Linked DNA regions of Methylobacterium currus. The protein of the gene in region 1 binds, or shares a complex with, the protein of each later gene. Links are inferred from orthologs where the notes say so. Each region holds a gene or a part of one and is shown in the gene's direction. Other genes may lie near its edges. The genes, in order: ccmB, DA075_RS10565 and ccmE.

What was found.
Region 2: the proteins of ccmB (region 1) and DA075_RS10565 are in contact, whole or in part, in a solved structure (PDB 8CE8), measured with the Escherichia coli proteins. The link is inferred for Methylobacterium currus from one-to-one orthologs.
Region 3: the proteins of ccmB (region 1) and ccmE are in contact, whole or in part, in a solved structure (PDB 8CE8), measured with the Escherichia coli proteins. The link is inferred for Methylobacterium currus from one-to-one orthologs.

What each region holds. Positions count from the first base shown.
Region 1 is NZ_CP028844.1:322,833-325,901, forward strand. Bases 1-2,920 are described here. They hold ccmB (heme exporter protein CcmB), read left to right. Parts: upstream 1-1,086; coding sequence 1,087-1,755; downstream 1,756-2,920. Other genes in these bases: acnA (aconitate hydratase AcnA), read right to left, coding at 1-54; ccmA (heme ABC exporter ATP-binding protein CcmA), read left to right, coding at 440-1,087; DA075_RS31610 (response regulator), read right to left, coding at 1,817-2,197; DA075_RS31615 (hypothetical protein), read left to right, coding at 2,417-2,818; DA075_RS31620 (ferredoxin reductase domain-containing protein), read left to right, coding at 2,875-2,920. In the rest of the region: more of DA075_RS31620, read left to right, coding at 2,921-3,069. UniProt on the Escherichia coli protein: Required for the export of heme to the periplasm for the biogenesis of c-type cytochromes.
Region 2 is NZ_CP028843.1:2,203,686-2,206,637, forward strand. The notes cover bases 1-2,803. They hold DA075_RS10565 (heme ABC transporter permease), read left to right. Parts: upstream 1-922; coding sequence 923-1,684; downstream 1,685-2,803. Other genes in these bases: DA075_RS10550 (EAL domain-containing protein), read left to right, coding at 1-9; DA075_RS10555 (GNAT family N-acetyltransferase), read right to left, coding at 38-514; DA075_RS10560 (DUF1328 domain-containing protein), read right to left, coding at 563-736; ccmD (heme exporter protein CcmD), read left to right, coding at 1,690-1,848; DA075_RS10575 (DsbE family thiol:disulfide interchange protein), read left to right, coding at 1,845-2,444. Outside these bases: more of DA075_RS10580, read right to left, coding at 2,804-2,952. UniProt on the Escherichia coli protein: Required for the export of heme to the periplasm for the biogenesis of c-type cytochromes.
Region 3 is NZ_CP028843.1:2,544,489-2,547,601, forward strand. What follows is about bases 135-3,098. They hold ccmE (cytochrome c maturation protein CcmE), read left to right. Parts: upstream 135-1,339; coding sequence 1,340-1,858; downstream 1,859-3,098. Other genes in these bases: ccmI (c-type cytochrome biogenesis protein CcmI), read left to right, coding at 135-1,150; DA075_RS12095 (heme lyase CcmF/NrfE family subunit), read left to right, coding at 2,012-3,098. Outside these bases: more of ccmI, read left to right, coding at 17-134; more of DA075_RS12095, read left to right, coding at 3,099-3,113. UniProt on the Escherichia coli protein: Heme chaperone required for the biogenesis of c-type cytochromes. Transiently binds heme delivered by CcmC and transfers the heme to apo-cytochromes in a process facilitated by CcmF and CcmH.

The sequences.
Region 1 (3,069 bases):
TTTTCCGCCGGCCTGAAGCGTCTGGCGGGCCTTGAAGCTGTCGATCGATGCCACGGCGTGGTCCTCGCGAGGGGTTGTCGAACACGGCGCAGGCAGGACCTGCGCCACACCTAAGTGTTCGGCCGGATGCGCTGCGGGCTCGGCCCTGGCTGACGCAGGGAAGACCCGTGTGCCGCCCGCCCTCGCCTGCCGGCGGGAATCGGACGGTGCGCGCGCCGCCCCGGGGGTGCCCGGACTGGGATGCGCGAAGGACGGTTTGGACGCCTCTGAAGGTCGCGCGGCGCAGCCGGGGATGCGTATAGAACACTTCGAAACTGGCCGCTACGGGTCTGGTGGCCGCGCAATCGCGCATTCTCGGCGGCGCGCGCATAGCGTAAACGCGGCCGTTGCCCGCCCCCGGAGATTCCATCCGGAGATCCCCATCCTTGGACACCCGCCCTTGCGCCTGATCGCCGAGAACCTCGCCTGCCGGCGCTCCGGCCGCCGCGTCTTCGCCGGGCTCTCCTTCACCCTCGAGGCCGGCGAGGCGCTGACCGTGACCGGTCGCAACGGCGCCGGCAAATCGTCGCTGCTCGCCATCCTCGCCGGGCGACTGCGGCCCGAGGCCGGGCGGCTCGTCGCCGAGGGCGTGGGCGAGCGCACCATCCCCGAATGCCTTCACGTCGTCGGCCATCGCGACGGGCTCAAAGGGGCGCTCACGGCGCAAGAGAACCTGGTCTTCGCCCGCGACCTGCTCGGCGAGGCCGATCTCGACCCGCGCGCCGCGCTCGCCCGCCTCGGCCTCGCCCATGCGGCGGCGCTGCCGGTCGCCTACCTGTCGGCCGGCCAGCGCCGGCGGGTGGCGCTCGCCCGGCTCCTCGTCTGCCGCCGGCCGCTCTGGCTCCTCGACGAGCCGACCGCCGCCCTCGACGTGGCCTCGCAGGGGGCCCTCGCCGGGCTGATGCGGGGGCATCTGGCGGAAGGCGGCCTCGTCATCGCGGCCACCCACCAGGCGCTCGGCCTCGAGAGCGCCCGCGAACTCTCGGTCGAGGCGTTCCGCGCCGCCCGGTCCGACGCCGCGGCCGACCCCTTCGCGGAGGCGTTCTGATGGGCCGCGCCTTTCTGGCCGTGGTCGCCCGCGACCTGCGCCTCGCCGGCCGCATCGGCGGCTCCGGGGCGCTGTCCCTGGTGTTCTTCCTGATGATCGTCGCCCTGGTGCCGTTCGGCCTCGGGCCCGACCTCAACCTGCTCGCCCGGATCGGCCCCGGCATCCTGTGGATCGCCGCCGTGCTGGCGACGCTGATCGGCCTCGACCGCCTGTTTCAGGCCGACGAGGAAGACGGCTCCCTCGATCTCCTCACCGGCGCCCCCGCCCCGCTGGAGCTCCTGGTTCTCGCCAAGGTCACGGCGCACTGGCTCACCACCGGCCTGCCGCTGGCGCTGGCCACCCCCTTATTCGGGCTCCTCGTGGCCCTGAGCCCCACCGGGATGGCGGCGACCAGCCTGACGCTCCTCGTCGGCACCCCGGCCTTGACCTTCATCGGGGCCGTCGGGGCGGCGCTGACCGCCTCGATCCGCCGCGGCGGCCTGATCCTTGCCGTGGTGGTGCTGCCCCTGATGGTGCCGACCCTGATCTTCGGCGTCTCGGCGGCGGAAGCGGCCGTCAGTGGCACGGTGCCGTTCACGACGCCGCTGGCGATCCTCGCCGCGCTCAGCCTCGCGGCGGGCGTGGTCGGCACGCTGGCGGCGGCGGCGGCTCTGCGGTGGGGGGAGTAGGGCTTCGGCTGCCGGGACGAGGGCGGCGGCCGGTGATCCGCCGCCCGCGCGGGTGCGCCCGCTAGACCCGGCTCTCGCCCACCGGCTCGGGGCAGAGCGCGCCCAGCGCCTCGACCAGGCGATCGGGATTGAGGGGCTTCCTCAGGATCGGCAGGTCCGGCCACATCAGCCGCATCGCGCGCGGCAGCACGCCGCCGGTGCAGATCAGGACCGGCACGCCCTTGCCGATTAGGCATTCGGCCGTGGGCGTCGCCTCGCCGTCGGCGAGGTTGAGGTCGAGGATCGCGACGTCGATCTCCTCCAGGTCGATCAGCGCCAGGGCCTCGCGGTTGGTGCGGGCCGGGCCGACGGCGTGGGCGTTCGAACCGGTGACGATCTCGGTCAGTTCCAGGGCGACCAGCGCCTCGTCCTCGACGATCAGCACCCGTCGTCCATCCAGCATCGTGATCTCCGTGGGTTCCGGGGCGGGCGAATCAGCGTCCGCTCCGGGTCGCGGACCGAGAGTGTGTCGCCGGCTTCCCCCGGTCAATCGCGCGAATGCGAGCGTAGCGTTTAAACGCTCCTTAACCATGCCGACAGCATCGTCAGCCTGGCCGTGACCGGATGCGGCGCACCCGAGGGTGCGGTCCGGACGGCCGGCACGAGGCGCGGAGAGGCACCGATGGGCGAGGCGGCGATTGACATCTCGGGCCAGGAGCGGAGCGGCCCGGATCTCAAGGAGCGGAGCGGCCCGAACCTCGACGGGCGGACCGGCCCGGATTTCGATCTGGTGCGGCGCCTGCTCCTCCCGCCCGGCTGGCTCGGGCCCCGGCCCTACCGGCTGCCCCCGCCCGACGAGGAGGAGATGGAGGAGATCGACGATCTCGTCGCCCACCTCGAGGCCGAGAACAAGGTGATGAAGGCCGTGCTGCGCTCCGAGCGGGAGGCCGCGGCGGAGCTGCGCGCCCAGGTCGCGGCGCTCACGATCCAGCAAGCGCAAGGCGAGGATACGCAGGAGGACCTGCGCGCCGACCGCGACCGCTGGGCTTCCCTGGTCGAGCGCCTGCTGTTCGCGCCGCGCTGACGCGTGGCGCTCTCCTCGTCCCATCACACTGCCCGATCAGTCGCACGGAGACGGCCATGAGCCCCCGCTGCTCGCTCGTCGTCAACGGCCAGCCCGTCCGTGTGGCGACCGGCGACACGCCCCTCGACGCCGCCTTGCCCCGGACGGTCGCCGCCGGCCGCGACGGCGTGATCCAGGATTCCGCGCTGGAGGCGCTGCCGCGCCTGCGCAACACCAGCCGCGCTCGGCCCCGCCTCGGCGACGGCGCCGCC
Region 2 (2,952 bases), on another replicon or contig:
GCGGCGTGAGAGGGCGGGTTTTCGCGCCCAGGCCTGGTCAGGACCGGCGATCGGCCTCGCCGGGCACCAGCCGCTTCGCCATGACGATCGTGCGCTCCTCGCCGTGCAGGGTCTCCCGCACGGCCCGGTAGCCGAGCCGGTCGTAGAAACCCACGGCCGTCAACGACGATTGCAGGGTCAGCGCGGCGACGCCCGCTTCCTCGGCCGCCCGCTCGACCGCCGCCATCAACGCCCGCCCGGTGCCGCCCCGTTGCGCGTCGGGAGCGACGAAGACGGCGCGCACGACCGCGCCGTCGCGGCTCGCCGTGCCGACGGGGCGGCCACTCTCCAAGGCGACGAAGACCTGCCGCTCCGCGATGGAAGCGGCCACTCTGTCCGAGGTGAAGCTCCGGGCGACCCGCGCGATGGTCTCAGGCGCGTAATCCCGCGCATTGCTCTCGTGCAACGCAGACAGGACGACGCGGCTGATTTCCGCCGCGTCGTCCACCGTCGCCAGACGGATGTGGCACGCCATCGCTCATCCTCCCCCGACGCCGCGCCGCGGGGGAGTGCCGCGGCCGGCCTAGAGGACCGCCTGGCCCAGCAGAACCGCCGCGATCGCGATCACCACCGCGATCACCAGGAACAGCATGAACAGCAGACGCGCAATGCCGCGGGCGCCCGACGCCACGTTGGTGAAGCCCAGCGCACCGGCCACCAGCGAGATCACGAAGAAGATGATCGCCCATTTCAACATGGCGGGAGCACTCCGGTGCGTTCGGAAAAGTCGCAGCGATAACCGGCATAGCCACGCTTCGTTCCGGATCCTCCACCACTCGCTGCGCCATCCGTCTGCGCCGTTCGTCCGCATTGCTCAGGGAGGCGCCCACGCGCTACACCCACGCCGATGTCGATGGATGCCAAGGCGATAGGTCCCAAGGCGATGGGTCGTCTCACGCGGCTGGCGCAGCCCGGCCATTTCATGCGCTGGTCCGGGGTTCTGCTGCCCTGGGTGGCGGGCCTCGCCCTCGTGCTGCTGGCGGTCGGCCAGTACCTGACCTGGTTCGTGGCCCCGCCCGACTACCAGCAGGGCGAGACGGTGCGGATCATGTACATCCACGTGCCGGCGGCCTGGATGGCGGTGTTCTTCTACGGCGCCATGACGGTCTCGGCGCTCGGCACCCTGATCTGGCGTCATCCACTGGCCGACGTGGCGCAGCGCGCCGCCGCCCCCATCGGCGCCGCCTTCACCCTGATCTGCCTCGTCACCGGCTCGCTCTGGGGCAAGCCGATGTGGGGCACCTACTGGGTCTGGGACGCGCGCCTGACCTCGATGCTGGTGCTGTTCCTGATCTATTGCGGGCTGCTCGCCCTGTGGCGGACCATCGAGGATCCGAACAGGGCCGCCCGGGCGGTCGCGATCCTGACCCTCGTCGGCGCCGTCAACCTGCCGATCATCAAGTTCTCGGTGAACTGGTGGTCGACCCTGCACCAGCCGGCCTCGATCCTGCGGATGGGCGGGCCGACCATCCATCCGACCATGCTCTATCCCCTGCTGGTGATGATCGCCGCCGCCTCGGTGCTCGGCGTCGCCCTGCATCTCCAGGCGATGCGCACCGAGATCCTGCGCCGGCGCGTGCGCACCCTGACGATCCTGGAGGCCGAGCGGCTCGATGCCGCGCTCCTCGCCCCGCAGGCGGCCTGACCGGCATGGATCTCGGCCCTCACGCCCCCTTCATCCTGGGCGCCTACGGCTTCACCGGCTTGGTGATCCTCGGCCTCGTCGCCCACGCGTTCCTCGACCGGCGGGCGCAGGAGCGGGCGCTCGCCCGGCTCGCGCAGGAACCGCCTCCGCGGGGCCGCCGGTGAGCGACGTCCCCTTGCATCCGGTCGAGGAGACCGAGGAGCCGCCGCGCCGCAGCCGGCTCCTCTTCCTGCTGCCGCTCCTCGCCTTCGCAGGCCTGGCCGGCATCTTCCTCGGCAAGCTGCTCACCACCGGATACGATCCCTCCGCCATCCCCTCGGCCCTGATCGGCCGCCAGGTGCCGGACTTCACCCTGCCGCCGGTCCCCGGCCTGACGGCCGACGGCGCCGCGGTGCCGGGCCTGACGGCCGCCGATTTCAAGGGCAAGGTGACGGTGCTGAACGTCTGGGCCTCGTGGTGCGCACCCTGCCAGGTCGAGCATCCGATGCTGGTGCGGCTCTCCCGCGACGGGGTCAACCTCGTCGGCATCGACTACAAGGACCAGCCCGAGAACGGCCGCCGCTTCCTCGGCCGTCACGGCAATCCGTTCCGCGCGGTGGGGGCCGACGAGGCCGGCCGCGTCGGCATCGATCTCGGGGTCTACGGCGTGCCGGAGACCTTCGTGATCGGACCGGACGGGCGAATTCGCGAAAAACTCGTCGGCATCCTGACGCCGGAGAATTACGACGCCTTCCTGGCGCGGGTGCGGGCGATGCAGTAGGGGGCCCTCGTGCCCCTGTCGCGGATCTCCTTCGGCGAACGCGTCAGTCGTCCGGGATAGGGGCGAGGCTATCGCCTCGCTCCCTATTTCGGCAGCGCGTAGATGTTGACCTCCAGCGCGTCGTCGGACGGGCTCGCGAGCGGGGTCAGGTATTCTTCCACGAAGGCATCCTGGACGAGGATGCCCTTGGCATCGAGATAGGCCGTCACCGTCTCGTAGGTCTGGTCGATGCCCTCGTAGGCGCCCTTGTGGGTGAAGCGCAGGGCCTTGCCGCTCGGCGTCGAGCCGAAGCGCAGGTCGTCCGGGAGGCCGGCGGGACGCGGGTTCGGGGCGGCCTCGACCGGCACCATCACCTCGAACTGGAAGCCGTCATCGTCGGTGCGGGTGAAGACCGAGATCGGCTGGCCGTTGGCCTTGATGCCGGCCCCTGCAAGCGCCGCCTCGACCTTGGCGATCGCGTCCTTCAGGCTCGGCAGCGCCTGATCCCACTTCGCGGTGCCGGACAGGA
Region 3 (3,113 bases), on another replicon or contig:
GGGATACAGAAGCGGCATGACGGCGATCTGGTTCATCTTCGCGCTCATGACCGGCTTGGCGGTGCTCGCCCTGCTCTGGCCGATGTCGCGCCGCCCTGGCTTCGCGGCCGTCCCGGAAGGCGAGGCGCGGATCGCCACCGAGACCGGGTTCTACCGCGACCAGCTGCGCGAGATCGACCGCGACGCGGCCCGCGGGCTCCTGGCCGCGCCGGAGGCCGAGGCCGCCCGGGCGGAAGCCGCGCGCCGCCTCCTGCGGGCGAGCCGGGATCCCGGCCGGGTCGCCGGGGCGATGGGCGAGCCGGCCCTGCGCCGGCGCCGGGCGGCCTCCGCCTTCGCCCTCTCGACGGTGCCGCTCGTCGCGCTCCTCGTCTACGGCATCTACGGCTCGCCGGACCTGCCGGCCCAGCCCCAGGCCGAGCGCCTGGCCCACGCGCGGACGGCCGGCAACGACCTCGCGGCGGCGGTGGCGCAGATCGAGGCCCATCTCGCCCAGGCGCCGGAGGACGGCCGCGGCTGGGCGGTGCTGGCGCCGGTCTATCTGCGCCTCGGCCGCGTCGAGGATGCGATCAAGGCCTACGAGAACGCCCTGCGGATCCTCGGCGAGGAGGCCGGGCGGCTCGCCGATTACGGCGAGGCCCTGGTGGCGGCGAGCGACGGGGTCGTCTCGTCGAAGGCCCGCGACGCCTTCGAGCGGGCGCTCCGCCAGGATGCGAAGGCGGTCAAGCCGCAATTCTACCTCGCCCGCGCCGCCGAGCAGGACGGCGACCGCGACAAGGCCCGCGCCCGCTACGCCGCCCTCGCCGCCGCCGCGCCGCCCGACGCGCCCTGGCTGCCGATGGTGCGCGACAGCCTCGCCCGCCTCGACGGCACCGCGCCGCCTGCCGCCGCCAAGCCCGCGATGGGCGAGGAGCAGCGCGGCATGGTCCGCGGCATGGTCGAGGGGCTAGCCCAGCGCCTCGCCGAGAAGGGTGGCACGCCGGAGGAGTGGGCCCGGCTGGTGCGCTCCTATGGGGTGCTCGGCGAGCGACCGAGGGCGGAGGAGACCCTGGCGCAGGCGCGGACCGCGCTCGGGAACGATACGGCCAAGCTCGCTCCGGTGGAGGAGGCGGCGCGGGAGATGGGATTGGGCACCGCGAAGGCGGTGCCGTGAGGATCGCGACGGCCGAACCCCTCCCCCCTCTGCGGGGGAGGGGGGAGGGGCGCGCCGGTCTCGGCTTCGCCGCACAAGCTCTGCTATACAGTGACAACCAACAGAGCCGGCCCCGCGCCGGCCGCCTCCGGGAGACGCCCCTCATGACGCTCACCCCCCTCCCCCGCTGCTGGCCTTGAGACCCGCACCATGACGCGCCGGCGCCGCCGTTCCGTCCTCATCCTCGTCTGCGGCGCCGTGCTGGCGGCGGCCCTCGGGCTCGTCCTCACGGCGATGCGCGACACCATCGTGTTCTTCCGCTCGCCGACCGAGGTGGCGGGCCAGAAGGTCGCGCCCGGCACCCGCTTCCGCCTCGGCGGGCTGGTCGAGGCCGGCTCGCTCAAGCGCGAGGCCGACGGAAAGGTGGCGTTCGCCGTCACCGACACCGGCTCGACCGTGCAGGTGCGCTACCGTGGCCTGCTGCCCGACCTCTTCCGCGAGGGCCAGGGCGTGGTGACCGAGGGCGTGCTGGAGCCCGACGGGATTTTTCGCGCCGACACGGTGCTGGCCAAGCACGACGAGACCTACATGCCCCGCGAGGTCGCCGACGCCCTCAAGGCGCAGGGGCGCTGGCAGGAAGGCGCCGGCAAGCCGGGACAAGACACGTCCGGAAAAAACTCGTCCGCGCAAGGCTCCGCCGAGCCCGTCTCCCGCACCGCCGTCCAATAGTCCCGCCCCGTGCGGCGGAAGGTCTTGGCGGCGCTGAAGACGAACCGGACTAAGATGACGCCCGCGATCCGCCGCGGCAGGACGCCGGGTCGGGAGAACCGTCGACCGATCGCCCGTCCCGATGGACAAAACGCTTACCGAAAGGTCGCCCTGGTGCTGATCGAGGTTGGTCACTACGCCCTCGCCCTGGCGCTCGCCCTGTCGCTGACGCAGATGGTGATGCCGGTCTGGGCGAGCCGCGCCGGCGACCCGGTCCTGCGCAGCGTCACGGTGCCGGCGGCGCTCGCCACCTTCGCGTGCATCGCCTTCGCGTTCGGGGCGCTGACCTACGCCCACGTGACCTCGGACTTCTCGGTCCAGAACGTCGTCGAGAACTCGCACTCGATGAAGCCGCTGATCTACAAGATCTCCGGCGTCTGGGGGAACCACGAGGGCTCGATGCTGCTCTGGGTGCTGATCCTGGCGCTGTTCGGCGCCGTGGTGGCGCTCGCCCGCAACGCCGTGCCGCCCACCCTCCGCGCCAACACGCTGGGCGTGCAGGCCGCGATCACCGCGGTGTTCCTGCTCTTCATCCTCGTCACCTCGAACCCCTTCGCCCGGCTCAACCCGGCCCCGGTCGAGGGGCGCGACCTCAACCCGCTGCTCCAGGATCCGGGCCTCGCGATCCATCCGCCGCTGCTCTATCTCGGCTATGTCGGCTTCTCGATCACCTTCGCCTTCGCCATCGCGGCCTTGATCGAGGGCCGGATCGACGCCGCCTGGGCTCGCGCCGTGCGGCCCTGGACGCTGGCGGCCTGGTGCTTCCTCACCGTCGGCATCGCCATGGGGTCGTACTGGGCGTATTACGAGCTCGGCTGGGGCGGCTGGTGGTTCTGGGACCCGGTCGAGAACGCCTCGCTGATGCCCTGGCTCGCCGGCACGGCGCTCGTCCACTCCACCGTCGTGATGGAGAAGCGCGACGCCCTCAAGGTCTGGACGGTGCTGCTCGCCATCCTGACCTTCTCGCTGTCGCTGCTCGGCACCTTCCTGGTGCGCTCGGGCGTGCTGACCTCGGTCCACACCTTCGCCACCGACCCGACCCGCGGCACCTTCATCCTCGGCATCCTGGTGCTGTTCATCGGCGGCTCGCTGGCGCTCTACGCCTGGCGCGCGCCCACCTTGCGCCAGGGCGGCCTGTTCGCGCCGATCTCCCGCGAGGGCGCGCTGGTGATGAACAACCTGTTCCTGTCGGCGGCCTGCGCCACGGTGCTGGTCG